Regions from separate parts of the Streptomyces sp. a15 genome, predicted to be linked through region 1. Evidence: riboswitches for the same ligand, from Rfam matches in the RefSeq annotation. Region 1 holds a riboswitch; the other holds the start of a gene.

Region 1 (14,827 bases):
AGCCCTTCGACAGCGGTTTCGCCCTGGCCGAGGAACATCAGCTGACCGCTGATCTCGCCGCCGCGTGCGCCGTCTACGAGGAGCTGCTCACCGTGGCCGGGTCCTTCGACGACTCGCCCGACGTACGGTTCCTGCGGGCGCACCTGCTGTCGGACCTCGCGAGTGTCCGGCTCACCGCCACAGACCTGGCCGGGGCGGCGGATGCCGTCGAGCGGGCCCGCGTGCTGCTGGACGGCATCGCATCGGTGCCGATGGGGCCGAACGGGCGTCAGCTGTGGCTGGAGGTCCTGCTGAAGACACTGCTCGCGAGGGCCGACCTGCTGCGCAGGACCGGGGACCTGGACGAGGCGCTGGCAAGTCTCGACGAGGCGGCTGCCGTGCTGCCCGAGTTCCACGACCCCGAAGGGCTGCGCGCCGCCGAACTCGGCCTGAACCGGGTGCACCTGCTGATGGAGCGGGGCGAGTGGGGAGTGGCCGAGGAGCTGGCCTCGGCGCTGCTGTCCACCGTGCCGGAGACCGCGGCGCAGACCGTGCCGCGGCTGCTGACGGCCCTCGGCCTGATCTGCGCCTCGACCGGGCGGTTCGACCCGGCCGAGGACTGGTTCGTCCGCGCGGAGGAAGGCTTCCGGGCGACGGGGGACACCGTCGAGCAGCAGGCGCTGCTCGCGCACCGGGCCTACGCCGCGATGCACCGGGGCGACCTCGACCTCGCGGAGCGGTGGTACGCCGAGGCGTCCGAGATCTTCGAGCGGCAGCGGCAGTTCGGTGATCTGGCGGTCTGTGAACAGGCCCGTGGCTTTCTCGCCGGTCAGCGGGGCGACAGCGCCCGCGCGGGCGACCTGACGGAGGCGAGCCTGGCCCGGTTCGAACGGCTCGGCGCCTCGATCGCCGCTGCCGACACGATGCTGCTGGGCGCCCAACACGCGTACGACCGGGGCGACATCCCGCAGATGAAGCGGCTGGCCCAGGAAGCCCGCGACGTGTACCAGGCGCGGGAGGTGTACGAGCGGTGCGCACAGGTCGACCTCATGCTCGCGAGAACCCTTGAGGACAACCTGAACCTGACGGACCACGGCGCCCACGAGACGGAGTCCATCGGTACCGCGCTCTCCCTCGCCCTGCCCGCCGCACTGGCTCTGGAGGCGGCGCGCTACGACTTCGTCACGGCCCACGCGCGCAGTCAGTGGCTGCAACTGGCGGACGACGCCATGCGGTTGGTCTTCCGTCTCGCGGTACGCCGACAGGACCAGGGACTGCTCTTCGAACTGGTGGAACACCGCTGCGCGGGCGCCTCCTTGGCACTGGACCGTACGCCGTCGACGCCGCCTGCCCCGCCCTCAGGGCCCTCGGAGTCCGCCGAAGACGCCGGGGCGGTCTTCCCGACTGCGGCCATGAAGGCGTACGGGCACGTCGACGGCCGGATGGCGCTCGGCGGTGCGGCGGCGGAGGCCGCCGCCTCCGCCGGTCTGCGCGTCGCGCCGCCGCCGAAGGTGCGGATGTCGCCGGAATCCGGCCGCGTCGCGCTCCAGGAGTACATCGCGGCGGCCGAGTTCCGCTATCACCGACGGATCGTGAACGAGGAGGAGACGCCGTTCTGGATCACCGACGACCTGACGGACCGCCCGGTGGTCCAGATCCGGCTGGCCGACGCCGGAGACCTGTTCATGACCTGGACCTGGGCCGGCGGGGCCCACGGGTTCGGCACCGGTCAGGGGCCCGGTGACGAAGTCGACCGGGCGGTGCGCGAGCTGGCCGCGGCGCTGCCGGGGGCGGGCGGCGGAGCGGAGGGGATGCGGCGTGCGTTCGACTCGGGCGCGTTGGCGGATCACCGGGCCGAGCAGCGGCTCGCGCGGACGCTGGCCGAGGCGCTGTGGCCGGAGGGGCTGACGGCGCAGATACGTCAGGTGGCGGCGCGCGCGGGCCGCCCGCTGGTGCGGATCCAGCCGTCTCCCCGGGTCGCCCAGGTCCCCTGGGAACTGCTTGCCGTCGACGACGCGACCGACGTACGGCTCATAGAACTGGCGGACGTCGTGACCACGGCGCCGGCGTGGTTGCGACGGCAGGACCGCGCGGTACGTCCGACGCCGGACGCGGACACCGCGGCGAACGCCGACGCCGGCGCGGTCGTTCTCGCCCTCGACCCCCGGGTGCCCGGATTCCGGGCCGACTCCCCGCTCGGCTCGGTCCTGGGACCGCCCGGCTCGGACCCGGAGCTGTTGTCGTTCGTCCGGAGGCGTCTCGACGCGGGTGCCGTCGTGCCGTCCGTCGCCACCCCGGCGGAGGCCTTCCGCCGCACTGACCTGGACCGGGACTGGCTGAGCGGCGTGCTCCGCCAGGGGGCACGCAGGCTGATGTACGTCGGCCACGTGAGCAGCGCGCCGGTCGAGGGCGGGCAGAGCGAGGACGGCACGCTCCATCTGTGCTGCGGACCGGGGACCGTCGGCCTGGCCGAGGCGGTCCGCACCCATCGGCCGCTGTCGGCCAAGGACCTCCTGCTGGGCACGCTTCCCCTGCGCGCGGACGGCGAGCCGGGTGCGCGGATCTGGCCCGCGCCGCCGCGGGTCGCACTGATCGGCTGCGAGAGCGGCGGCGATCTGCGGTTCGCCGAGTCGTTCGGTCTGGCGACGGCGATGATCCACAACGGTGCCGAGCTGGTCACCGCCACCCGCTGGGTGCTGCCGACCAGCTTCGCCTTCCACGGGCTCGCAGGTCTGCCCGAGTCCGTACGCCCGCTGTCGGAGGCGATCGTCGCCGTCGACACCGCCCACGAACACCGCGACCCCGTGCACCGGCTCGGCCGCTGGCAGCGCGAGCAACTCGACCACTGGCGAGCCGGCGGCCGCATCGAGCACTCGCCCCTGCTGTGGGCGGCCATGACCTGCATCGTCGTCTGACCGGCCTCAGCACTCGATGATGTTGACCGCCAGCCCGCCCCGCGCCGTCTCCTTGTACTTCACCGACATGTCCGCCCCGGTCTCCTTCATCGTCTTGATGACCTTGTCCAGGGACACCTTGTGCGTGCCGTCCCCGCGCATCGCCATCCGTGCCGCCGTGACCGCCTTCACCGCGGCCATGCCGTTGCGCTCGATGCACGGGATCTGGACCAGGCCGCCGACCGGGTCGCAGGTGAGGCCGAGGTTGTGTTCCATGCCGATCTCGGCGGCGTTCTCGACCTGTTCAGGGGAGCCGCCGAGTACTTCGGCGAGGGCGCCCGCCGCCATCGAGCAGGCCGAGCCGACCTCGCCCTGGCAGCCGACCTCGGCGCCGGAGATGGAGGCGTTCTCCTTGAAGAGCATGCCGATCGCGCCGGCGGCGAGCATGAAGCGGACCACACCCTCCTCGTCCGCACCCGGCACGAAGTTGATGTAGTAGTGGAGCACCGCGGGGATGATGCCCGCCGCTCCGTTCGTCGGCGCGGTCACCACGCGCCCGCCCGCCGCGTTCTCCTCGTTCACCGCCATCGCGTAGAGCGTGATCCACTCCATCGCGTGCGCCAACGGGTCGCCCTCCGCCCGGAGTTGACGGGCCGACATGGCCGCCCTGCGGCGGACCTTCAGCCCGCCCGGCAGGATGCCCTCGCGGGCCATGCCGCGCGAGACGCACGCCTGCATCACCCGCCAGATCTCCAGGAGACCCGCGCGGATCTCCTCCTCCGTGCGCCAGGCCCGCTCGTTCTCCAGCATCAGCGCGGAGATCGACAGGCCGGTCTCCTGCGTCAGGCGCAGCAGTTCGTCGCCGGTGCGGAAGGGGTACTTGAGGACCGTGTCGTCGAGTTTGATGCGGTCCGCGCCCATCGCGTCCTCGTCGACGACGAAGCCGCCGCCCACCGAGTAGTACGTCTTGGTGAGCAGCTCCGCCCCGGAGGCGTCGTACGCCCACAGGGTCATGCCATTCGCGTGGTAGGGCAGGGTTTTACGGCGGTGGAGGACGAGGTCCTTGTCGAAGTCGAAGGCGATCTCGTGCTCGCCGAGGAGCCGCAGCAGCCTCGCCGCCTTGATGTCCTCCACCCGTTGGTCGGCCTTCTCCACGTCCACCGTGCGCGGCGAGTCGCCCTCCAGGCCGAGCAGCACCGCCTTGGGGGTGCCGTGCCCGTGGCCGGTCGCGCCGAGGGAGCCGTAGAGCTCGGTCCGTATGGACGCGACCGACTCCAGCAGGGCCTCGTTGCGCAGGCGGCGGGCGAACATGCGGGCCGCGCGCATCGGGCCGACCGTGTGGGAGCTGGACGGGCCGATGCCGATCGAGAACAGGTCGAAGACCGAGATGGCCACGGGTACTCCTCAATACGGGTGGTGCAGGGGGCGGGCGCCCCGCACTGTCGAGTGTGCGGGGCACGCCACAAAAAGGAACTACTTGTTCAGACCGGGGTACAGCGGGTGCTTGTCGGCAAGGGCCTTCACCCGGGTCTTGAGGGCTTCGACGTCGTAGGACGGCTTGAGCGCCTCGGCGATGACATCCGCGACCTCCGCGAAGTCCTCGGCCGTGAAGCCGCGGGTGGCGAGGGCGGGCGTACCGATCCGCAGGCCCGAGGTGACCATCGGCGGACGCGGGTCGTTCGGGACGGCGTTGCGGTTGACCGTGATGCCGACCTCGTGGAGGCGGTCCTCGGCCTGCTGCCCGTCCAGCTCGGACTCGCGCAGGTCGACCAGGATCAGGTGCACGTCGGTGCCGCCGGACAGGACGTTGACGCCGGCCTCGCGGGCGTCCGGCGCCGTCAGCCGCTCGGCGAGGATCCGCGCGCCCTCGACCGTACGGCGCTGGCGCTCCTTGAAGTCCTCGCTCGCCGCGACCTTGAAGGACACCGCCTTGGCCGCGATCACGTGCTCCAGGGGGCCGCCCTGGAAGCCCGGGAAGACGGACGAGTTGAGCTTCTTCGCGAAGTCCTTCCTGGCGAGGATGATGCCGCCGCGCGGGCCGCCCAGCGTCTTGTGGGTGGTGGAGGTGACGACATCGGCGTACTCGACCGGGTTCGGGTGCAGACCCGCCGCGACCAGACCCGCGAAGTGCGCCATGTCGACCCACAGGTACGCCTCGACCTCGTCGGCGATCCGGCGGAACTCGGCGAAGTCCAGCTGCCGCGGGTACGCCGACCAGCCCGCGATGATCACCTTCGGCCGGTGCTCCTTGGCGAGCTGCTCGACCTCGGCCATGTCGACCAGGCCGGCGTCGTCGACGTGGTACGCGACCACGTTGAACTGCTTGCCGGAGAAGTTCAGCCGCATCCCGTGGGTCAGATGGCCGCCGTGGGCGAGGTCCAGGCCGAGGATGGTGTCGCCGGGCTGGGCCAGCGCGAACAGCGCGGCCTGGTTGGCGGAGGCGCCGGAGTGGGGCTGCACGTTGGCGTACTCGGCGCCGAACAGCTCCTTGACCCGGTCGATCGCGATCTGCTCGGCGACGTCGACGTGCTCGCAGCCGCCGTAGTAGCGGCGGCCGGGGTAGCCCTCCGCGTACTTGTTGGTGAGGACCGAACCCTGCGCCTCCATGACCGCGACCGGCGCGAAGTTCTCGGAGGCGATCATCTCGAGGGTGGACTGCTGGCGGCTCACCTCGGCGTCGACCGCGGCGGCGATCTCCGGGTCGAGCTCGTGCAGGGGCGTGTTCAGAACGGACATCGGGTGTACGACTCCTCAGCCGGCGGAAAAGGCGGTGTACTCGTCGGCGGAGAGCAGGTCGGCCGGCTCGTCCGTGACACGTACCTTGAACAGCCAGCCGCCCTCGAAGGGCGCGGAGTTCACCAGCGACGGGTCGTTCACCACGTCCTCGTTGACCTCGGTGACCTCACCGGACACCGGGGCGTACAGGTCGCTGACCGACTTGGTCGACTCCAGCTCGCCGCAGGTCTCGCCCGCGGTCACCGTGGCACCGACCTCCGGAAGCTGGACGAACACGACATCGCCGAGCGCGTTGGCCGCGTGCTCCGTGATGCCGACCGTCGAGACGCCGTCCGCGGCGGCCGACAGCCACTCGTGCTCCTTGCTGTAACGCAGCTGCTGGGGGTTGCTCATGGCCTGAATTCTCCTGTACGCGGGGGAGTGCTGGTGAATGGGGGACTGCTGGAAACGCACGTGAGCAGCGGAAATGTGCGCAGGGTCACGCGCACGGACCGCTCAAGTCTGTACTTCTGGCGTTTGAGTCTCTACTTCTGGCGCTTGTAGAACGGCAGCGCCACGACCTCGTACGGCTCGTGGCTGCCCCGGATGTCCACCCCGACACCCGGCGTGCCCGGAGCCGCGTGCGCGGCGTCGACGTACGCCATCGCGATCGGCTTGCCCAGCGTGGGGGAGGGCGCGCCGGAGGTGACCTCGCCGATCACCTCGCCGCCGGCGACGACCGCGTACCCGGCGCGCGGGACCCGACGCCCCTCGGCGACCAGGCCGACGAGGACGCGCGGGGGGTTGGTCTCCGCGCGGGCGGCGGCCTCGGTGAGCGCCTCGCGCCCCACGAAGTCGCCCTCCTTCTCGAACTTCACGACGCGCCCGAGGCCGGCGTCGAAGGGGGTCAACGACGTCGACAGCTCGTGGCCGTACAGCGGCATGCCCGCCTCCAGGCGGAGCGTGTCGCGGCACGACAGCCCGCAGGGGACCAGGCCGACGCCCTTGCCCGCCTCGGTCAGGGCCTGCCACAGCTGCTCCGCGTCGGAAGGCGCCACGAACAGCTCGAAGCCGTCCTCGCCGGTGTAGCCGGTGCGGGCGATCAGCGCCGGGACGCCGGCGACGGTGCCGGGCAGGCCGGCGTAGTACTTCAGTCCGTCCAGGTCGGCGTCGGTGAGGGACTTCAGCACCCCCGGCGACTGGGGACCCTGCACGGCGATCAGCGCGTACGCGTCCCGGTCGTCGCGCACCTCGGCGTCGAAGCCGGACGAACGCTCCACGAGCGCGTCCAGCACCACCTGGGCGTTGGAGGCGTTGGCGACGACCATGTAGTGAGAAGACCCGGCCTCGGTGTCGGCCAGCCGGTAGACGATCAGGTCGTCGAGAATGCCGCCGTCTTCGCGGCAGATCATGGTGTAGCGGGCGCGGCCGACACCGACGGACGCGATGTTGCCCACCAGCGCGTAGTTCAGGAGCTGCGCGGCCTGCGGGCCGGTCACCGTGACCTCGCCCATGTGCGAGAGGTCGAAGAGTCCGGCGCGGGTGCGTACGGCGTTGTGCTCGTCGCGTTCGGAGCCGTAGCGCAGGGGCATGTCCCAGCCGGCGAAGTCGGTCATCGTCGCGCCGAGCGAACGATGCAGGGCATCGAGCGCGGTGTGACGGGGTGCGGTGCTGCTCATCGGACGGTCGTCTCCCAAGGCATGACGGCGAGGTCGTTCCTCCCCATCTGTCATCGGAACCTGAGAGGTTCGACGTGACCCCGCGAAACGGTGGTCACGACTTGCACCTTGGGTGGAGCCACTGTCGCAGCGGCCCGCTTTTCAGATGTGCCTCGCCCGCGCGGTAACGGGGACCTGAGAGATTCAAGGGAGGGACTTGCTCCTTCGGCGCCCCAGCGAGGTACGGCTGGGGACTCTCCCGCGCGGATTCAAGCGGCCGGTATGCAGTTGGCGCGCACATCATTGCACGCATCGTCGGCGCGTGGCAGGCCGCATCTGTAACCGGCCTGTGGCAGTAAGCGCATGAAAACGCGAGACACCGCGTATTACCTTCTCTTTACACTCGACGGGGAGGGAAACTCGTGACCCACCCCAGGGGAGGACGATCACGGTGAACAGGACCACTGCGTACGCCACGACCTCGGCCGTAGCGCTGCCCGAGCAGCCCTCGGCCCCGGCCCGCGGCGCGTGTGGAGCGCGCCCGGCACCCGTCCTCCGCGACCTGCGCGAGCGCGAGGGCCACAGCCCGCACGCACTGCTCTTCGGGCCCCGCGACCTCGTCGTGATCACCGGCCTGCCCGGCAGCGGCAAGTCCACGCTGATGCGGCGCACCGTCAAGGGCACGCGGATCGACTCCCAGGACACCCGCGACCGCTGGGACGGCCGGCTGTCCCGCTTCCTGCCGTACGCGGTCTACCGCCCGCTCGTCCGCGTCGCCCACTACGCCGGACTGCGCCGCGCCCTGCGCTCCGGCGAGGGCGTCGTCGTGCACGACTGCGGTACGCAGGCCTGGGTGCGCGGCTGGCTGGCCCGCGAGGCCCGCCGCCGGGGCGGCACCCTGCACCTGATGCTGCTCGACGTCGCCCCCGACACGGCCCTGGCCGGCCAGCGCGAACGCGGCCGCGGCGTCTCGCGGTACGCGTTCCTGCGTCACCGCGGCGCGGCCGCCCGCCTGATCAGCTCCGTGGAGCAGGGCGACCTGCCGCCGGGCTGCGGCTCGGCGGTCCTGATCGACCGGGACGCGGCGAACGTCCTGAGGCGGATCGGCTTCACGGGCTGAGGCGGATCGGCTTCACGGGCTGAGGCGGGTCGGTTTCGCGGCCCGAACGGGTGCAGGGGCCGGATTGCTGTGACGGGCTGACTCCCGGCCCGCCCGCACCCGTTAGCCTTTTCAGCCACAGCAGCGGTACTCGGCAGGCGGTAGACAGCAGATGGACTTCCCGGCGGATCTCCCAGCGGGCTTCTCGGAGTTCCCGGCACAGGCGCACGCCCATTCGCACGGCGGATGGCCCGGCAACGAGCTGGAGGAGGTGCTCTCCGCCTCCCTCGGCATCCCCGGGGCCGGCGGGCGGATCGTCGAGGTGCTCGGCCGCAGCTTCGTGTGGATCCCGCTGCCCAGCGGCGGCGGCCCGCACAGCGGCCCGCTCGACCTGCCCACGCTGGAGATCGACGGTCAGGCCTACGTCCCGGTGTTCAGCTCCGAGGAGCAGTTCCGCCAGGTCGTCGGCTCGCACATGTCGTACACCATCGCGCCCGCGGTGGAGTTCGCCCGCGGGCTGCCCCCGCAGGTCGGCATCGCCGTGAACCCGGACGGCACGGTCGGCGTCCCGCTGCCCCCGCCCGCCGTGGCCGACCTCTGCCGCACCGGCCGTACCCCGCTGGACGGCCCCGCGAGCGGCGGCCGCGTCAAGCTCTACGAGCCCGACTGGCAGGACGACCCCGTCGACTTCCTCGCCGCGGCCTCGGCCGAGTTCGCGGCCACCGGCGTCATCCTCACGGCCCGCCGCTGCCTGGCCGCCATCGAGACGGCGAACCCGGTGATGTTCGTGGGAGTGGAGCTCTCCCACTGGGACGCCCCCGACCTGCGCACGGCCCCCATGGACGCCCTGGCCGCGGCCCTGGGCCGCGCCCCGGCCCCCTGGCCGGTCAACCTGGTCCTCCTGGACGTGGCCGACGACCCGGTGGGCCACTGGATGCGTGAGCAGGTCCGGCCCTTCTACACGAGCGGCTACTAGAGAACGCCGCAAGGGCGGCGTCCCCAGGGGCGCGGGGCTGTGTCGACATGCGGCTCCGCCGCGGGGGCGCGACAAGCCACGAACAACCCGCATCCGCCCACCGGCGAGCAGCCCCGAGCTCTCACGGCTCCGCCCAGCACAGCGCCTAAGCTGGTTTCATATCCGAGGCAACTTCATGAAGGGGCGGTACAGGTGAGCGCCAGCGGCATCGCGGCCGGGCAGGTCGAGCACATGCTGCGCCAGGTGACGCCCGGGCGCTACGACGCCTACGAGGCACTCCTGCGCGCGCTCGCGACCCCCTCCTCCGGCCAGGTCTGGATGCTGCTGTGGCACGGCCAGGCGGGCTCCCCGGACGCCCAGTACGGAAACATGGAGGTCGACGGGTACGGCTACGCGCCGTGCGTCACCTCGGCCCAGGAACTCTCGGCCAGCGGCTGGAACCGCTCCTATGAGGTCGTCGACGGAATCGACGTCGCCCGCACCCTGTACCCCGACCACTACGGCCTCTGGCTGAATCCGCACGCTCCCGGCGGCGGCGTCGGCATCCCCTGGCTCGATCTGCGCCGCATCGCCACCGGCCTGGAGCGCCAGCCCGCCGGACCCCTGCGGCTGTCCGAGCCCGGCATCGAGATCCCGCAGTTCTACGCCCTGCTCGCGCAGAACGCCCACCGCACCCCGGCCGTCCGCGCGTTGCGCCGCGCCTGGGTGCAGCCCGCGCTCGGGGCGCCGTATCTCGCCATCGGACTCGATGTGTACGACACCAGCCCGCCGGCCGTCGACTCGGTGCGCGCGATGATGCAGCAGTCGATCGGCGCGGTCCCGGACGGGCTCCCGGTGTCGACGGTGGCGATGTCCGACGAGTACGACCCGGTGGCGCTGTGGATGCGGGCGAGCGCCCGCCCCTTCTACGACCGCGAGGCCCATGCGGGGTCCGCCCCGGCCCCCGCCCCCTCCTCGGCCCAGGCTCCAGTGGCCGGTTACGGCTATCCGCCGGCCCGCGGCGGCTACTGACCGAACTCCTCTCCGGCCCCGGTGGCCGGACCCGCCTTCCCCGTCTTCGCGCGTAGAACTGGGTGGATCATCCCTCCATGTCCCCAATGTCCCAACTGGCCTGCGTCCGCCCCGCGCTACCCGGCGTCCGGATAACGGAACCCTCTGGGTCGCATCACGTTTATGCATCCTTTCACCGTCAAGTCTGGCAACAGATCGCCAAAGCGTTGAAGACTCCCGCACCAGGGGCCTTTCGTCCCTGTGTACGACGGACTGAATCAATGCCGCCACAGCGGCAAGTGCGGGCCGGCTACCGCCGGTTGAGAGGGGTCCCTGCCAGATGACGGCACCATTGCACGAGCCGACCGCGGAAGCGGCCCCGAGTGCGGCCGAAGAAGCGGCGCTGGTCAGCGCCGATGCGAAGGCCGTACAGGGGCGTTCCCTGGGCCGGATCGCCTGGGAGCGCCTGAAGCGGGACAAGCTGGCTCTCACGGGCGGCGCCGTGGTGCTCTTCCTGGTGGTGATCGCGCTGCTCGCCCCGGTCATCACGAGCCTCCTGGGGCAGGACCCGAACGAGTACCACGAGAACCTCATCGACCCGCTCTTCGGCACGCCCACGGGCTCCCTGGGCGGCATCAGCGGCGAACACCTGCTCGGCGTCGAGCCGGTCAACGGCCGCGACATCCTCGCCCGCATCCTCTACGGCGCCCGGATCTCCCTGCTGGTGGGCTTCCTGTCCGCCGTGGTCGCCGTGATCCTCGGCACGGTGCTGGGCATCCTCGCCGGGTTCTTCGGCGGCTGGCTCGACTCCGTGATCAGCCGGGTGATGGACGGCCTGCTCGCCTTCCCGCAGCTGCTGTTCATCATCGCGCTGGTCTCCGTCATGCCGAACGAGATGCTGGGGCTCACCGGTTCGAGCGTGCGCGTCTTCGTGATGATCCTCGTCATCGGCTTCTTCGGCTGGCCCTACATCGGACGCGTGGTGCGCGGCCAGACACTCTCGCTGCGTGAGCGCGAGTACGTGGAGGCCGCCCGATCGCTGGGCGCGGGGCGGCTGTACATCCTGTTCAAGGAACTGCTGCCCAACCTCGTCGCCCCGATCGTCGTGTACACAACGATGATGATCCCCACCAACATCCTCACCGAGGCGGCGCTCAGCTTCCTGGGCGTGGGCGTCAAGCCGCCCACCGCCTCCTGGGGGCAGATGCTCTCGAGCGCGATCGACTACTACGAGTCCGACCCCATGTACATGGTGGTCCCGGGCGTGGCGATCTTCATCACCGTGCTGGCCTTCAATCTCTTCGGCGACGGCGTCCGGGACGCGCTGGACCCGAAGGCCTCCCGTTGAACCGGCTGAACCGCCGCACCGTCCAGGCGCAGCACCCCAACTGTCCCGTGGCACTCACACGGGGTCTCTCATCAAATCCGGAGGATCCGAGATCGTGACTACCCAACGCACCTCAGGGCGGCGGAAGCAGGCGTTTGCCGCTGTCGCCGCTGTCGCCGCGCTGCTGACCACGGCGGCGTGCGGCGGCGGTGGAGACGACGGCGACAACGGCGGCTCGAGCACCGGTGCCGCCGGCTTCGACGCCGCGAACAACAAGGTCGCCCAGGCCTCTGCCGCCAAGAAGGGCGGCACGCTGAAGTTTGGTGGCGCCCAGGATGCCGACTCGTGGGACACCACGCGCGGTTACTACGGCTTCATGTGGAACTTCGCGCGCTACTACAGCCGCCAGCTCGTCACGAACAAGACGGAGCCCGGAAAGGCCGGCGCCGAGCTGACCCCGGACCTCGCCACCGGTCTCGCCAAGGTCACGGACGACGGCAAGACCTACACGTACACCCTGCGTGACGGCGTCACGTGGGAGGACGGCAAGCCGATCACGTCCAAGGACGTGAAGTACGGCATCGAGCGCGTGTGGGCGCAGGACGTGCTGTCCGGCGGTCCGGTCTACCTGAAGGACGTGCTCGACCCGAAGGGCGAGTACAAGGGCCCGTACAAGGACACCTCCCCGGACAAGCTGGGTCTGAAGGCGATCGAGACGCCGGACGACAAGACCGTCGTCTTCAAGCTGCCGGCCGCCAACTCGGACTTCGAGGAGATGCTGGGTCTGATCTCCGCGTCCCCGGTCCGCCAGGACAAGGACACCAAGTCCAAGTACGGTCTGCACCCGTTCTCCTCCGGCCCGTACAAGTTCCAGTCGTACAGCCCGGGCAAGGACCTCACGCTGGTCCGCAACACCGAGTGGAAGCAGGCCTCGGACCCGATCCGCAAGGCCTACCCGGACAAGATCACCGTCCAGTTCTTCTCGGACGCCAACCAGCTGGACCAGCGTCTGCTCAACGGTGACCTGGACCTCGACATCAACCAGACCGGCATGTCGCCGCAGGGCCGCACCACCGCCCTGAAGCAGCACAAGGCCAACCTGGACAACCCGGTCTCCGGCTACATCCGCTACGCGACCTTCCCGCAGAGCGTGGCGCCGTTCAACAACGCCGAGTGCCGCAAGGCCGTGATCTACGGTGCCGACCACGTGTCGCTGCAGACCGCGCGCGGTGGCCCCGTTGCCGGTGGTGACATCGGCACCAACATGCTGCCGCCGTCCGTGTCGGGCGCCGAGGGCCAGAAGTACGACCCGTACGAGATCGCCGGTGCCAACAAGTCCGGCAACGCCGCCAAGGCCAAGGAAGCGCTGAAGGCCTGCGGCAAGCCGAACGGCTTCTCCACCACCATCGCGGTCCGCAACAACAAGCCGGTCGAGGTGGCCACCGCCCAGTCCCTGCAGGCGTCGCTGAAGAAGATCGGCATCAACGCCCAGATCGACCAGTTCGACGGTTCGCAGACCTCCGGCATCATCGGCAGCCCCGAGAACGTGAAGAAGAAGGGCTACGGCATCATCATCATGGGCTGGGGTCCGGACTTCCCGACCGTCCAGGGCTTCGGTATGCCGCTGTGGGACAGCAAGTACATCCTGGAGAGCGGTAACAACAACTTCGCTCTGATCAAGGACAAGACGATCGACGGCCTGTTCGACGACTACATCACCACGCTGGACGACGCGGGCAAGACCAAGATCGCCACGGAGATCAACCACAAGGTGATGGAGGGCGCGTACTACCTGCCCTTCGTCTTCGAGAAGTTCATCAACTGGCGCTCGGACAACCTGGCGAACGTGTACACCACCGACGGCTACAGCGGTATGTACGACTTCGTCAACCTCGGTCTGAAGTCCGCGAAGTAGTCCCGGCACACCCGCCACACGGCACGAAAGGCAGGTGAAGGCCGGCGCAGCGTGATCGTGGGCCACCGGAAGTCCCCCACTGCCCAAAAGGCGTGGGAGGTACCCCCACCGGTGGCCCACGGTCCGCGGCGGGCCGAGAGCTGTGCTCGCTTACCTCATCAGGCGGTTGTTCGCCGCCGCAGTGATGCTCGTGGTCATCATCATGGTGGTCTTCGGCATCTTCTTCCTCGTCCCCAAGTGGGCGGGGGTAGACATCGCCTCGAGCTTCGTGGGCAAGCAGGCCGACCCGGCCTCCGTCGAGGCGGTGCGGCAGAAGCTGGGTCTCGGCGACCCGATCTACGCCCAGGTCTGGGAGTTCTTCAAGGGCATCTTCGCCGGCCGCACGTACTCGGGCGGCGGGGACACCATCCACTGCTCGGCACCGTGCTTCGGGTACTCGTTCCGCAGTGAGCAGGCCGTCTGGCCGGTGCTGACCGACCGCTTCCCGGTGACCCTGGGGCTCGCGCTCGGTGCCGCCGTACTGTGGCTGGTCTTCGGTGTCGCGGCGGGTGTGCTCTCCGCGCTCAAGCGGGGAACCATCTGGGACCGTGGCGCGATGGTCATCGCGCTCGGCGGTGTCTCCCTCCCGATCTACTTCACCGGCATGCTCAGCCTGGCGATCTTCGCCTTCGGGCTGAAATGGATCGACGCGCAGTACGTGCCCCTGGAGGAGAGCTTCGGCGGCTGGTTCGGCGGCATGATCCTGCCCTGGATCACCCTGGCGTTCCTCTACGCGGCGATGTACGCCCGGATCACCCGCGCCACCATGATGGAGATCCTGGGCGAGGACTACATCCGCACGGCCCGCGCCAAGGGCCTCAAGGAGCAGACCGTCATCGGCAAGCACGCCATGCGCTCGACGATGACGCCGATCCTGACCATGCTCGGCATGGACCTCGGCGCCCTCATCGGCGGCGCGATCCTGACCGAGTCCACGTTCAACCTGCCCGGCCTCGGCCGGGCCGTACTGGACGCCATCCGCAATCAGGACCTGCCCATCATCGTGGGCGTCACCCTGATCACATCCCTCGCGGTGCTCGTCGCCAACCTCGTGGTGGACATCCTGTACGCCGTGATCGACCCCCGAGTGAGGCTCACATGACCGAACTCAGCAAGAGCGGAGCGGCCGTGGGCGAGCCCATCGGTTCCTCGCCCGCCCCGACCTCCTTCCTGGAAGTGCGCGACCTGAAGGTGCACTTCCCGACCGACGACGGCCTGGTCAAGTCCGTCGACGG
Region 2 (14,827 bases), on a different contig from region 1:
ACCGAGCGAGCCCTGCTCGGGCCGATGCCGGTGCGGACCCTGCCCGGGGTGGGGCCGGCGACGGGCGACCATCTGCGGCGGGTCGGGATCCACACGGTCGAGGAGATTGCCGAGGCGGGCGAGGACGAACTCGTACGGCTGCTGGGCAAGGCGCACGGACACGCCTTGTACGCCATGGCGCTGGCGCACGACGAGCGGCCAGTGGTGGCCGAGCGGGAGACGAAGTCGGTGTCGGTGGAGGACACGTACGACATCGACATCCACGACCGGGTCCGGGTGGGGATGGAGGTGCAGCGGCTGGCCGACCGGTGTGTGCGGCGGCTGCGGAGCGCCGGGTTGTCCGGGCGGACCATCGTGCTGAAGGTGCGGAGGTACGACTTCTCCACGCTGACCCGGTCCGAGACCTTGCGGGGGCCCACGGACGATCCGGCGGTGGTGCGGGAGGCTGCCGCGCGGCTGCTGGATTCCGTGGACACGACGGGGGGTGTGCGGCTGCTGGGGGTGGGGGTGAGCGGGCTGGCCGACTACACGCAGGAGGATCTGTTCGCGCAGGCGGCGGGCGAGCAGGAGGACTCCGGAGTGGCGGAGGATGCCGATGACGTTCCTGCGGAGGCGCCGGTGGTGCCGGTCGAGCGGCGGTGGGCCTCGGGGCTCGATGTCACGCATGCCGAGTTCGGGCACGGATGGGTGCAGGGGAGTGGGGTCGGGCGGGTGACTGTGCGGTTCGAGACGCCGGATTCGGAGCCGGGGCGGGTGCGGACGTTTCGGGTTGATGATCCGGAGTTGGAGCCGACGGAGCCGTTGCCGTTGGTGCGCGGGCCTTTTGCGGAGGCTTGAGGGTGCGGGTGCGGGTGCGGGTGCCGGTGCGGTTTTGGGTGCGGGTGCGTTGGGGGCACCCGGCCTTCGGCCGGGTTTGTGTTCCCACCCGCACCACCCGTGTGGGATTCGTTGTCGGGTGCGGGTGGCCCCTGTGGGGGCTGGGCGCCGTCGGCGGGTGCGGGGGTGGTCAGGTTTCGTCTGTGCCTGCCAGCTTGCCGAAGTTGTGGTCCGGGAAGGGGGGAGGGGCGGCCACGTCGAGGCCGTAGTGGTGGTAGAGCTGCAGTTCCTGCTCGGGCGAGAGGTGGCGGCCCACGCCGAAGTCGGGGGCGTCCTTGATCAGGGCGCGGTCGAAGGGGACGTGGAGGGTGCCTTCGATCAGTTCGCTGGGTTCCAGGGGGACGAAGGCGTCTCGGGAGAAGAGTCCGGTGCGTATCGCGGCCCACTCCGGTGCGCCGGTCGCGTCGTCGAGGTAGACCTCGTCGATCGTGCCGAGCTTGGTGCCGTTGCGGTCGAACGCCTTGCGGCCGATCAGGTTGCGCGGATCGATGTCGGTCTGCACGGGCCCTCCACTTGCTCGCAACTCATCCGTAAGCACTACAAAAGAGCAGATTGAGGAACGTGGCCACTCGAAGACGCGGGCGTTGACCCCGCTGGTAGTCTGGCAAGCGGCTGCTGACCCCGCGCGGGAGAGTCCTCCGGACACCATCCGGAGGCGCCGAAGGAGCAAATCCTCCCCGGAATCTCTCAGGCCCACGTACCGCACGGACGAGGTCACTCTGGAAAGCAGAGCGGGTGCCGACGGCGTCGACGGCTTCCGCTCTCACCGACGGTGAAAGCCGGCTGCCCGCGGGCGGCCGGTGAAGCTCTCAGGTTGAGATGACAGAGGGGGAGGCCGTCCGGGTACCCGCGCCGTGGTGACCCTCGAAGGTCGTGTCAGACCAGGAGGCCTCCGTAATGACCGCCCATCGCATTCCGCTCTCCGAGCTCGAGCAGGGAATCCCCTTCGAGCAGCGCCACATCGGGCCCGACCAGGAAGCGCGGGCCAAGATGCTCGCGCAGGTCGGATACGGCTCGCTCGACGAGCTCACCGCTGCCGCGGTCCCGGATGTGATCAAGAACGCCGACGCGCTGGAGCTGCCGGGCGCGCGCACCGAGGCCGAGGTGCTGGCCGAGCTGCGGTCGCAGGCCGACCGGAACCAGGTTCTCGACTCCATGATCGGGCTCGGGTACTACGGGACGTTCACGCCGCCCGTCATCCTGCGCAATGTGATGGAGAATCCGGCCTGGTACACGGCCTACACGCCGTACCAGCCCGAGATCTCCCAGGGGCGGCTCGAAGCCCTGCTGAACTTCCAGACGATGGTCGCCGACCTCACCGGGCTGCCGACCTCAGGTGCCTCGCTGCTCGACGAGGGCACCGCGGCCGCCGAGGCTCTGGCGCTGTGCCGGCGTATGGGCAAGAACAAGAAGGGTCTCTTCCTGGTCGACGCGGACACACTGCCGCAGACCATCGCCGTGATCCAGACCCGTGCCGAGCCGACCGGCGTGGAGGTCGTCGTCGCCGACCTCAGCGACGGCATTCCGGCCGAGATCGCCGGGCGTGAGATCAACGGCGTGCTGCTCCAGTACCCGGGCGCCTCCGGTGCCGTACGCGACATCAAGCCGGTCATCGAGCAGGCGCACGAGCTCGGCGCGCTCGTGACCGTCGCCGCTGATCTGCTCGCGCTCACGCTGCTGAAGTCCCCGGGTGAACTCGGTGCGGACATCGCGGTCGGTACGACGCAGCGCTTCGGTGTGCCGATGGGCTTCGGCGGGCCGCACGCCGGATACATGGCGGTGCGCGAGAAGTTCGCGCGCAGCCTGCCCGGGCGGCTCGTGGGTGTGTCCGTGGACGCCGACGGGAACAAGGCGTACCGGCTCGCCCTGCAGACGCGTGAGCAGCACATCCGCCGGGAGAAGGCGACCAGCAACATCTGCACCGCGCAGGTGCTGCTCGCCGTGATGGCCGGCATGTACGCCGTCTACCACGGGCCCGAGGGCCTGAAGACCATCGCGCGGCGCACCCACCGGTACGCCACGGTCCTCGCCGCCGGGCTGACGGCCGGCGGAGTCGAGGTCGTGCACGGTTCCTACTTCGACACGCTGACCGTCCGGGTGCCCGCACAGGCCGCTCAGATCGTCGCCGCGGCACGCGAGAACGGCGTCAACCTGCGGCTCGTGGACGCCGACCACGTGTCCATGGCCTGCGACGAGACCACGCTGCGGGCCCAACTGGGCGCCGTATGGAACGCGTTCGGGGTCGAGGGTGACATCGAGGCGCTCGACGCCGTGGCCGAGGAGACGCTTCCGGGCGCGCTGCTGCGGTCCGACGACTACCTGACGCACCCCGTGTTCCACCAGCACCGCTCCGAGACCGCGATGCTGCGCTACCTGCGTCGGCTCGCCGACCGCGACTACGCGCTCGACCGCGGGATGATCCCGCTGGGCTCCTGCACCATGAAGCTCAACGCGACCGTCGAGATGGAGCCGGTCACCTGGCCCGAGTTCGGGCAGCTGCACCCCTTCGCGCCCGCCGAGCAGGCGCAGGGCTATCTCACGCTCATCCGTGAGCTGGAGGATCGACTCGCCGAGGTCACCGGCTACGACAACGTGTCGCTGCAGCCCAACGCCGGGTCGCAGGGCGAGCTGGCCGGACTGCTCGCCGTACGCGGGTATCACCGGGCCAACGGTGACGAGCAGCGGACCGTGTGCCTGATTCCGTCGTCGGCGCACGGCACCAACGCCGCCAGTGCCGTCATGGCCGGGATGAAGGTCGTCGTCGTGAAGACCGCCGGGGACGGCGAGATCGACATCGAGGACCTGCGAGCGAAGATCGAGCAGCACCGGGACGAGCTGTCGGTGCTGATGATCACGTACCCGTCGACGCACGGGGTGTTCGAGGAGCATGTCGCCGACATCTGCGCGCAGGTGCACGAGGCGGGCGGGCAGGTGTACGTCGACGGCGCCAACCTCAACGCGCTGGTGGGGCTGGCCAAGCCGGGGCACTTCGGCGGGGACGTCTCCCACCTGAACCTGCACAAGACCTTCTGCATCCCGCACGGCGGCGGCGGTCCGGGTGTCGGCCCGGTGGGTGTGCGTGCGCACCTGGCGCCGTATCTGCCGAACCACCCGCTGCAGCCCGCGGCCGGTCCGGAAACGGGTGTCGGGCCGATCTCGGCCGCCCCCTGGGGCTCCGCGGGGATCCTGCCGATCTCGTGGGCGTACGTCCGGCTCATGGGCGGTGAGGGCCTCAAGCGGGCCACGCAGGTGGCGGTGCTCTCCGCGAACTACATCGCCAAGCGGCTGGAGCCGCACTACCCGGTGCTCTACACCGGTCCCGGCGGGCTGGTCGCGCACGAGTGCATCATCGACCTGCGGTCGCTGACCAAGGCGACCGGCGTGAGCGTCGACGACGTCGCGAAGCGGCTCATCGACTACGGGTTCCACGCGCCGACGATGTCCTTCCCGGTGGCCGGCACGCTGATGATCGAGCCGACCGAGTCCGAGGACCTGACCGAGCTCGACCGGTTCTGCGAGACGATGATCGCCATTCGTGCGGAGATCGAGAAGGTCGGAAAGGGCGAGTGGTCCGCGGACGACAACCCGCTGCGGAACGCGCCGCACACCGCCGGTGCGCTGGGCGGGGAGTGGGAGCACGCCTACACGCGCGAGGATGCCGTCTTCCCGGCCGGGGTGTCGGTCGCGGACAAGTACTGGCCGCCGGTGCGCCGTATCGACCAGGCCTTCGGTGACCGGAACCTCGTGTGCTCCTGCCCGCCGCTGGATGCGTACGAGGACTGACGGGCAGTACACATTCACACGTAGTACGTGATGAGGGCTCCGTCCGGCTGTTCGTCGGGCGGGGCCCTTGTACGTCATGTCGTCATGGCGTCGCGAGGGAGACCTCGGTCGACTTGATCAGGGCGACGACCGAAGCGCCGGGGGCCAGGGCGAGGTCCGTGACGGGGTCCCTGGTGATCACGGCGGTCAGGTCGCCGCCCTCGACGGCGACCTTGACGGAGGCCATCGCGCCGCCGGTCGCGATGTCCCGGACGGTACCCGGGAGCTGGTTGCGGATGGACACGCCGTCGACCCGGGCGGTGGCGAGGGACACCTCCGTCGACTTCACCAGGGCGCGTACGGCGGAACCCGTGGCGAGGCCGAGTTCCTCGGTGGCTTCCAGGGTGATCGCCGCGGTGAGGTCGCTGCCGCCGGTGAGGCGGATCCTGACCGTGGCCATGACTTCGCCGGGGGAGACGGAGGTGACGGTGCCGGGGAGCTGGTTGCGGATGCTCAGGCTCATGGAGAAGGCCTCGCTGGGGGTGGGGGAGTGTCTGTGGGTGGGGAGTGTGGGGCTGGGGAAGTCGGGGGTCCCCACCGTAGTCGGCTGTGGGGATTATGCCGGGTATGCGTGTGTCTGGGTTGCCTTGACCGTTGCCCAGACCGGTGCGCCGGGGTGCAGGTCGAGTTCGGCCGCGGCGACCGTCGTGAGGTCGGCCGCCAGGGGGAGTTCGCCGGCGAGGTCGGCGCGGATCTGGTCGCCGTGGGTCTCCAGGCCGGCCACTTCGCAGCGCCAGAGGTTGCGGGCGCTGGAGCCGGTGGGGCGGTCGCGGTAGAGGGTCACGGCGCCCGGGGGAAACGCGACGAAGACCGGTCCCGCGAGGTCCTCCGTGGTGGTGATGGCGGGGCCGGCGTCGAGACGGACCGTGTGGCCCTCGGCTTGGCCCTTGTAGAGGTTCAGGCCGACGAGTTGCGCGATGTAGTCCGTACGGGGGTGGCGGGCGATGTCGGCCGGTGTGCCCTCCTGGACCACCTGGCCGTGCTCGACGACCACCAGCCGGTCGGCCAGCACCATGGCGTCCAGCGGGTCGTGCGTGACCAGGACGGCGACGGCCTCGAACTCGGCCAGGTGGCGGCGGAGTTGGGCGCGTACCTCCAGGCGGGTGCGGGCGTCCAGGGCTGCCAGGGGTTCGTCCAGGAGGAGCAGGCGGGGGCGGGTGGCCAGGGCGCGGGCCAGGGCGACGCGCTGGGCCTGGCCGCCGGAGAGACGGCGGGGCTTGGCGCCGGCGTGGTCGGCGAGGCCCATGCGGTCCAGCCATTCGGCGGCCTGCGTGCGGGCCCCGGTCTTGGTCGCGCCCTGGCAGCGCGGGCCGAAGGCCACGTTGTCGAGGGCGGACAGGTGGGGGAAGAGCAGATAGTCCTGGAAGACGACGCCTACGGGGCGGGATTCGGGGGGCGTCCGGTCCAACTCGGTGCCGTCCAGGCGCAGGTGGCCGTCGGTGAGTGGGGTGAGGCCGGCGAGTGCGCGCAGGGCGGTGGTCTTGCCGGCGCCGTTCGGGCCGAGGAGGGCGAGGACGTCGCCGGGGGCGGCGGTGAGGGTGATGTCGAGGCGGAAGGTGTCGTGGTCGACGACGAGGTGGGCGTCGAGGCCTTCACCGCGGGTGTGTTCGGCGGTGGCGTCGGGTGGGGTGTCGTCGAGGTCGGTCATGGGGTGTGTGTCCTGTAGGGGGGGGTTGGCTGTGGCGGCTGGGGGGTGTTGTAGTGCGGGGCAGCGGCGGCCGGGGGTTTGGAGCGCGGGGCAGTGGGGGCTGGGGGCTGGGTCGGGGAAGGGTCTCGTATGTTCGTTGTGTGAACGGCGTTGGTGCTGGGCGGGGGTGGGTCGCGCTGCCCGGCGCTGACGGGGTGCCGCCTGCGCCCACCCGTGCCGCTCCAGCGGCACGACTGCCCGCAGCTTGACGGGGTGGGTGGGTGTGGTGCGGCTGTGCGCGGGTTGGCGGGGTTGGTGGTGGGTGTGGGACGAGTGCTCGCGGCTTGGCGGGGTGGGTGGGGGCGTGTGGACGGGGGTCATGATGTTGTCATCCAGCGGTCTCGGAGGCCTGCCAGGACCGCGATCGACACTGCCAGGAGGACCAGGCTGAGGGCGATCGCGGCTGCCGGGTCGTTCTGGAGGGCCAGGTACACCGCGAGCGGCATGGTCTGGGTTCGGCCGGGGAAGTTGCCCGCGAAGGTGATCGTCGCTCCGAACTCGCCCAGGGCTCGGGCCCAGGCCAGGACGGAGCCCGCGGCGATGCCGGGCATGATCAGTGGCAGCGTGACTCGGCGGAACGCGGTGAAGCGGGAGGCGCCGAGGGTGGTGGCCGCTTCCTCGTAGCGCGGGTCGGCGGCGCGCAGGGTGCCCTCGACGCTGATGACGAGGAACGGCATCGCCACGAAGGTCTCCGCCAGGATCACGCCGGCCGTGGTGAAGGGGAGGGTGATCCCGAACCAGGAGTCCAGCCACTGCCCGACCACTCCGTTGCGGCCGAGGGCGAGGAGCAGTGCCACGCCGCCGACCACCGGGGGCAGGACGAGGGGCAGGGTCACCAGGGCGCGGACCAGGCCGCGGCCGGGGAAGTCGGCGCGGGCCAGCAGCCAGGCCAGCGGGACGCCGATGACCAGGCTCAGCGCGGTCGCCGCGGTGGCGCACACCAGGGACAGGCGGAGGGCCTCCCAGACCTGGGCGCTGGTCAACTGCTCGGGGAGGCTGCGCCATGGAGCTCGTACGAGCAGGGCGAGCAGGGGGAGGAGCAGGAATGCCAGGCCTGCCAGGGCGGGGAGGAGGAGGGGCAGGGGCACGCCTCGGCCGGAGCCGATCCGAGTACGCTGACGCCGCCGACCACTGTCCAGGGTGACGGCCTCGGCTTTGTCGGGTCCTGTCATGGCTTGAGGAATCCGGCCTCGGTCAGGACCTTCTGGCCCTGCGCGGACTGAACCAGCTCGATGAAGGCCTTGGCCGCGCCGGGGTTGGGGGCGTTCTTGAGGAGGGCGATCGGGTAGTCGTTGATGGCCTTTGCCGACTCGGGGAAGTCCACGCCCTCCACCTTGTCACCCGCCGCCTTCACATCGGTCTTGTAGACGACGGCGGCGTCTGCCTCCTTCAACTCGACCTTCGTCAGGGCGCTCTTGACGTCCTGCTCGTAGGAGACGGGGGTGAGCTGGAGATTGCTGGCTTGAAGGGCCTTCTCGGCGGCCGAGCCGCACGGCACCGTCCTGTCGCACAGGACCACCTTCAGGCCGGACCTGGTGAGGTCCTTGAGCGTGGAGACCTTGTCGGGGTTGCCCGGCAGCGTGGCGATCTCCAGCTGGTTGCGGACGAAGGCGGCGGGGGTGCCGACCGCGTCCTTCTCGTCCGTCACGAGCGCCATGGTCGTGGGGCTCGCGGCGGCGAAGACGTCGGCCGGGGCGCCGCCCGTGATGCTCGCGGCGAGGCTGTCGCTGCCGGCGAAGCTGAAGGTGACCTTTGTGCCCGCGTGCTGCTTCTCGAACTCCTTGCCCAGGGTCGTGAAGCTCTCCTGGAGGGAGGCCGCGGCGAAGACGGTCACGGTGCCGGAGAGGTTCGCCGAGGAGCCGGACTTGTCGGCGTCGGAACCCGTGTCGGAGGACGAGCACCCGCTCAGCACCAGCAGCGCGGCGGCTCCCGCGCCGAGCGCCCGCAGGGGCAGGAGCGCCCGCAGGGACAGGAGGGTTCGTCGGGTCCGGAGGCTCCGGCCGGTCCAGCGGGTCCGTCGGATCCGGCGCACGGAACGGGTCATCTCGCGTCCACTCCCTGGGTCTGCCTGGCGAAGAGCCCGACGGACGGACCCTTCCGGTGCGCCGATCATACTTCCGCATGTGCGAGGCATAAGTCAGCTGGCGCATCGCATGAGCAGGGCGGATCGCGTACAGGGTGCGCATGTGCGTTCTACGGAAGTCGTGGCGATGAGTGTCGTCAGACCCGGTCGATATGTACGTTCGTCGACTTCACGCGGGCCGTCGCCTCCATGCCGACCTCCAGGCCGAGTTCCTCGACGGCTTCGCGGGTCAGCAGGGAGACGAGTCGGTGCGGGCCGGCCTGGATCTCGACCTGGGCGGCGACATCGCCGAGCTTGATCGCGGTGACGATGCCGGGGAAGGCGTTGCGGGCCGAGGTGTACGGCGTGTCCTCGTCGGTGCTGCCGGCTTTGGCCAGCTCCACCGAGAACGCGGCCAGGTCCCGGCCGTCGACGAGCCGCCGCCCGCTGTCGTCGCGGTGGGTCGCCACCCGGCCCGCGTCCGCCCAGCGGCGCGCGGTGTCGGGGCTCACGCCGAGCAGCCTTGCTGCCTGGCCGATTGTGTAGGACTGCATGCGGGTCACGATAGGCCGCGAACAGGCAGCCACGGATGCGGGGTTGGCCCGGAGGTGTAACGCGATATAGCGTTAGTTGTCGCCGTGGATCGGAGTGAGGGTATGTCGAACGAGCTCACGCGTACCGGTGCGTCGTCGCCCGAGCTGAGGGCCTCGCACGCGGACCGGGACCGGGTGGTGGACGTCCTGCGTATCGCCGCGGGGGACGGCAGGCTGACCGCCGACGAGCTCGACGAGCGCCTGGAGGCCGCCCTGACAGCGCGCACGATGGGCGAGCTGGCCGTTCTGACGACGGACCTGCCGACGGCCCTCGACGGGAGTGCGGTCGGCGGGCCCGGGGGCGAGGCCAAAGAGGTCGTCCGGATCGAGCAGAAGGGCGCCTCCGCGCGACGTGACGGGGCCTGGGCGGTGCCGCGGCGGATGGAGATCCACTCCGAGTGGGGCGAGGTGACGCTCGACTTCGCCGAGGCCGTGATCACGTACGACAGCCTGCGCATCGACCTCGACATGCGGGGCGGCGCCCTGCGGATCCTGACTCGGCCGGGCGTCGTGGTGGACACCGACTCCCTGGTGACGCACTACGCCCAGGTCAAGAAGCGGCGGGCGGCCGAGTCGGACGCCGCGGTGGTGCTGCGCTTGGAAGTGGCCGGCGAGCTGAGCTTCGGGCAGGTCGTGGTGCGTCCGCCGCGGCGCCTGTTCGGCAGGTAGCCGCGTCCGGAAGCGGCCGCGTCGGAGCTCAGCCGGTGTGGACGCGCGGCCGGCGGGGCCGGTCCGGTTCCGCCTCGCGCAGGACCTCCCGGGTCACCGGCGCGACCTCGCCCTGGCCGAAGAGGAGGAAGCGCAGGAAGTTGGCGAAGGGGCTGCCCTCGGTCCACTCGAAGTAGATGTGCGGGGTGCAGCCGGTCGAGTCGCGGACGTGGAGGAGCAGGGCGGCCAGGGCGTTCGGGATGGAGGAGGACTCCAGGGTCAGGACGCGGTAGCGGTCGTGCAGGACCTCGCCGCGCACGGTCAGACTCGCCTCGAACTCGGAGGGGTCCAGGACCGTGACCTCGACGAAGACGAAGTCCTCCCCGGGTATGTCGTTGTCCTCCCGGATCTGCTCGATCTTGTCCCGGTACTCGGCCTTGTCCCGCTGGTCGGGCTCGTTGGCGATGAACCGGATCTTGCGGCTGGACATGTCCCGGATGAAACGTTCCGCCATGTCGTCGAGCGTCACGCTGGTCACGCGCAGCTCGAAGGCGCGGGCCAGTCGGGACAGCAGGGAGACCAGGATGATGCCGGCGATGAAGCAGGCGCCGATCTTCACACCGTCGGGGCGCTCGATGACGTTCAGGACGGTCGTGTAGAGGAAGACGGCCGAGATGACCGCGAAGGCGATGGTCCAGTTCCGCTGCCCGGCCTTGCGGGCGGCGATCGTCACCGCGATGGCCGCCGAGGAGATGAGGACCAGGACGCCGGTGGCGTAGGCGCCGCCCTGCGCGTCGACGTCGGCGTCGAAGATCCAGGTGACCAGGAAGCCGATCAGGGTGAAGACGATGACCATCGGGCGTACCGCGCGGGCCCAGTGCGGGGCCATGCCGTAGCGGGGCAGGTAGCGGGGCATCAGGTTGAGCAGGCCGGCCATCGCGGAGGCTCCGGCGAACCAGAGGATGGCGATGGTCGAGACGTCGTAGACCGTGCCGAAGGTGCTGCCCAGATAGTCGTGTGCCAGGTACGCCAGTGCGCGTCCGTTGGCCTGGCCGCCCGACTCGAACTCCTTCTCCGGGATCAGCAGCGTGGTGATGAAGCTCGTGGCGATCAGGAAGACGCTCATGATCAGGGCGGCGGTGGTGAGTAGCTTCTTCGTGTCGCGGATCCGGCCGGTCGGCTGCTCGTCCGTGTCGCCCGGGTCGCCCTGGACGTGCGGCATGACCGCGACGCCGGTCTCGAAGCCGGAGAGGCCGAGGGCGAGCTTGGGGAAGACCAGCAGGGCCACGCCGACCATGGCGAAGACGTTGCCGTGTTCGGCGGTGAGGGCGCTGGACCAGTCGGTGATCACGTGGCCGGCCGTGATGACGTGCCACAGGCCGACGACCACGACGACGAGGTTCAGGGTGAGGTAGACGCCGACCAGGACGACCGCGATGCCGATCGCCTCCAGGAAGCCCTTGAGGAACACCGCGCCGAGCAGCGCCACGAGGATCAGAGTGACGATCAGCTGCTTGTCGTGCAGGACGCCGGTGAGGTGCGGGTTCTCGATCAGGTGGGTCGAGGCGTCCGCCGCCGACAGGGTGATGGTGATCAGGAAGTCGGTCGCGGCGAAGCCGAGCAGTGTCAGGACGAACAGTTTGCCCTTCCAGAAGGACAGCAGCCGTTCCAGCATCGCGATCGAGCCCTCGCCCCGGGGGCTCTCCTCGGCCACGCGCCGGTACACGGGCAGGGCGCCGGCGAGAGTGACGATCACGAGCACGATGGTTGCCACGGGGGAGAGCAGGCCGGCCGCGAGGGCCGCGATGCCCGGCTGGTAGCCGAGGGTCGAGAAGTAGTCGACGCCGGTCAGACACATGACCCTCCACCAGCGTTGCCCCTTGTGCGCGGGTTCCGGTGTGGCGTGCGGGCCTTGAGGGCCGCCGCCCTTGCCCATGTCGGACAGGCCTTCCAGCATCCAGGAGCGCACGCGGCTGGGCGGGGGGTGTTCGGTGGTGGCCATCGGGCGTGCTCCTGAGGTACGGCTCAGCGTGTGGATCCGGCCATCACGCGTACGGCGCGATCAGCGTAAGCGGAGAGTGATGCCAGGGCCCACGGATGCGGGGGGTGAGCGCGTCAAGCTTCCGTTAAGACTGGCCATGGGGAGGTCAGTGACGCATCACGGAGGAGCCGGGGAAGCCTTTCGGGGCGGTTAGGGCACGTTTGGGGAGGTGATGGCCCCTCAGCCAAGGCGGACACTCAGTGTCATCCCGATGCAGTGATCTGCCGCGTGCCATTCCGGCTTTCCCGCCTCGGCGGCAGCTGCCGTAACAGACCCGTCGAGGGCGTGCCGACTGCCGTAAGGGACCCGTCAACGGTGGCCGAATCCTGTCGCCGAGGCTGTCTCCTCCAGCGGATCCAGGGCGTCCTGCCCTTGTCGCTCGGCTTCCAGGGGATCGACCCGGACCAGGCCTTCAACACCATCGCGGTGGCGGTGGCTCTCGTACGCGGGTTCACTCGCTCGCGCACCGGTGTACTCGGCAACTTCTGGGCGGACATGGTGCGGGGGTCGTACGCAGGCGGGCGGCAAGCTCGTCGCGATGACCGGTGGCGGCACCAGTGACGCGCCCGTGCCGGCCCAGGCGGACGCCGGCGTGGCGAAGAAGCACGGGGACGTCGGCCGCCAAGGAGGCCGGTCCTGGCGGGCTGCAAAGAGCGGCGGCCGCGAGCACCGTCAGCGCCCAGTCAGCGCCCCGTCAGTTTCCGTCGACCCTCCGTCAGGAATCCGTCACCGGACGGCGTGAGCGGCGGATGCGGCCATGACGTCGGTGTGAGCCCCGGTGCGCCTCCCTGCATCCGGGGCCGCCGCACGTATCGGGCACTCGCGAGAGGTGCTTCCGCGGCCGCTGGTTCGACACCGTGCGGCGTGCTCGTTGTCTTGCCCGTCTCTCGGAGTCCACTTACAGTGCAGCTCCGTAACGTTCGCCAGATCATCCGAAAGTTTCGCCCCCACTGCGACGCTCGAAGGGACTGCCGCGCATGCGGACGTACGACAATCCAGTGATCGGTGGCTTTCATCCCGATCCCAGTGTGTGCCGGGTCGGCGAGGACTACTACCTCGTGTGCTCGAGCTTCGAGTACTTCCCCGGTGTCCCGCTCTTCCACAGCCGTGACCTCGTGCACTGGCGCCAGATCGGCAACGTCCTCGACCGGCCCGGGCAGTTGGAGCTGCCCGACGACACGGTGGCCTCCGGCGGGATCTACGCCCCGACGCTCCGCCACCACGACGGCCGCTTCTACATGATCACGACGAACGTCTGTGGCGGCGGCAACTTCCTTGTCACCGCCGACCGTCCCGAAGGGCCGTGGTCCGACCCCGTGTGGATCGACCTGCCGGGGATCGACCCCGACCTGGCCTGGGACGACGACGGAAACTGCTGGTGCGCGGTCTCCGGTGTCCGGGTCGCGCGCATCGACCCGGTGACGGGCAAGGTGCTGGAGGGGCCGGTGCCGGTCTGGTCCGGGACGGGACTGCAGCATCCCGAGGCGCCACACCTCTACCGGATCGGCGACTGGTGGTACCTCATGCTGGCCGAGGGCGGCACCGCGCACGGCCACAGTGTCTCGATCGCCCGTGCCCGCGACCCGCGCGGCCCCTACGAGCCGGCGCCGGCCAACCCGGTGCTCTCCCACAGCGGCACCGACCTGCCCGTCCAGTCCACCGGCCACGCCGACCTGGTCCAAGCGCCCGACGGCAGCTGGTGGATGATGCTGCTGGCCACACGCCCCCGCGGCTTCTTCCCGGCCTTCCACGTGCTGGGCCGGGAGACGTTCCTGACCCCGGTGGAGTGGGTGGACGGCTGGCCCCAAGTCGGCCCCGTGCGCGAACGCCATCCGGCGCCGGCCGCCTGGCACCCCCTCGAACTCGCCCCGGAGCGGGACGACTTCGACGCCGGACACCTGGCGCCGTACTGGATCTCCCCGCGCAGCAGGCGGGAGGGGACCTGGTCGCTGGGCGAGCGGCCGGGGTGGCTGACCCTGCACGCGACGGGGGACAGCCTCGACCGGCCGGGCCACACCTTCGTCGGACGCCGCCAGCAGCACCCTCAGTGCCGGGTGACGGCCCGTCTGGACCCTAAAAACGCCCGCGCGGGCCTGTCCGTTCGCCTGGACGAGGCCCACCACTACGACGTCGAGGTCGCCGGGGGAGAGGTGAGTGTCGTCGCCCGGATCGGTCCGGTACGGCAGTGTCTCGCCCGTCGGGCCGTGCCGTCGGGGCCGGTCACACTGGTCGTCGAGGTGCGTACGGCCTCCCCCGTGCCGCCGACCGTCACGAGCTCCCGGGAACAGGCCCCGGGAGTCAGGCCCGGCGGTCCCGACACGGTCGTCCTCTCGGTCGAAGGCGGTGAACCGCTGGCCGAACTCGACGGCCGTTACCTGTCCACAGAGGTCGCCGGCGGCTTCACCGGCCGGGTGATCGGCATGTACGTCACCGAGGGCAGCGCGTCCTTCGACTGGTTCGCCTACACGCCGTCGGGCTCCTGAAGCAGCGGCTTTCCGGAACAAGTCGAGGACGACTTCCCTCAACATTCCCCGCGTACAAGGGGTTGCCACCGTTTGGGAGCTGTCTCTAGGGTGCGGCAACAACGAACCTTTCTGGATCAACTCCGAAACTTTCGGTCCAGTGGACAGGCGTGGACGCGCCGTCCCGTACCCAAGGAGCGCAACATGGGTGACCCGGCACTGTCCCGACGCGGCTTCCTGGCGGCGTCCGCCGCGGCCGGGCTGAGCATGACGGCACTGAGCGGCTGCGGCGGCGACTCGGACGGAGGCTCGTCCGGAACGACCACGATCGAGTGGTGGAACATCTCCACCACCGAGCCCACGAAGGGTGTCTGGGCCGCACTGGCCAAGAAGTTCGAGGCCCAGAACCCCAAGGTCAAGGTGAAGATCGTCCAGCTGGAGAACGACGCCTACAAGTCGAAGATGACGGCGCTGACCGCCTCCGGGAAGCTCCCGGACATCTTCCACACCTGGGGCGGCGGAGTCCTGAAGCAGCAGGTCGACGCGGGGCTCGTCGAGGACCTCACGGACCGCACCAAGCCGTGGGCCGACGGGCTGCTGTCGGTCGCCAAGGAGCCGTACCTGCTCGACGAGAAG

Evidence for each region. Region 1 has a riboswitch for glycine ahead of gcvT (glycine cleavage system aminomethyltransferase GcvT). Riboswitches for the same ligand answer to the same signal wherever they lie in the genome.
Region 2: it holds a riboswitch for glycine, as region 1 does, so the genes downstream of both, gcvP (aminomethyl-transferring glycine dehydrogenase) here and gcvT (glycine cleavage system aminomethyltransferase GcvT) in region 1, are expected to answer to the same signal.

The regions. Positions count from the first base shown of each region.
Region 1 covers NZ_JBWLKM010000077.1:14,615-29,441, forward strand. The annotation lists gene AC5P09_RS41670 (CHAT domain-containing protein) at 1-2,894, shown strand, start outside; gene AC5P09_RS41675 (L-serine ammonia-lyase) at 2,901-4,268, opposite strand; gene glyA (serine hydroxymethyltransferase) at 4,347-5,609, opposite strand; gene gcvH (glycine cleavage system protein GcvH) at 5,625-6,002, opposite strand; gene gcvT (glycine cleavage system aminomethyltransferase GcvT) at 6,134-7,267, opposite strand; glycine riboswitch at 7,305-7,418, opposite strand; glycine riboswitch at 7,419-7,518, opposite strand; gene AC5P09_RS41695 (AAA family ATPase) at 7,698-8,366, shown strand; gene AC5P09_RS41700 (enhanced serine sensitivity protein SseB) at 8,518-9,321, shown strand; gene AC5P09_RS41705 (enhanced serine sensitivity protein SseB C-terminal domain-containing protein) at 9,514-10,332, shown strand; gene AC5P09_RS41710 (ABC transporter permease) at 10,652-11,659, shown strand; gene AC5P09_RS41715 (ABC transporter substrate-binding protein) at 11,754-13,553, shown strand; gene AC5P09_RS41720 (ABC transporter permease) at 13,696-14,694, shown strand; gene AC5P09_RS41725 (ABC transporter ATP-binding protein) at 14,691-14,827, shown strand, end outside.
Region 2 covers NZ_JBWLKM010000081.1:9,384-24,210, forward strand. The annotation lists partial or broken gene AC5P09_RS42405 (DNA polymerase IV) at 1-1,085, shown strand, start outside; gene AC5P09_RS42410 (PRC-barrel domain-containing protein) at 1,007-1,378, opposite strand; glycine riboswitch at 1,493-1,589, shown strand; gene gcvP (aminomethyl-transferring glycine dehydrogenase) at 1,774-4,659, shown strand; gene AC5P09_RS42420 (TOBE domain-containing protein) at 4,742-5,161, opposite strand; gene AC5P09_RS42425 (ABC transporter ATP-binding protein) at 5,255-6,346, opposite strand; gene modB (molybdate ABC transporter permease subunit) at 6,703-7,557, opposite strand; gene modA (molybdate ABC transporter substrate-binding protein) at 7,554-8,429, opposite strand; gene AC5P09_RS42440 (TOBE domain-containing protein) at 8,606-9,001, opposite strand; gene AC5P09_RS42445 (DUF1707 SHOCT-like domain-containing protein) at 9,104-9,709, shown strand; gene AC5P09_RS42450 (APC family permease) at 9,738-11,690, opposite strand; partial or broken gene AC5P09_RS42455 (potassium-transporting ATPase subunit KdpA) at 12,072-12,239, shown strand; gene AC5P09_RS42460 (glycoside hydrolase family 43 protein) at 12,707-14,212, shown strand; gene AC5P09_RS42465 (extracellular solute-binding protein) at 14,396-14,827, shown strand, end outside.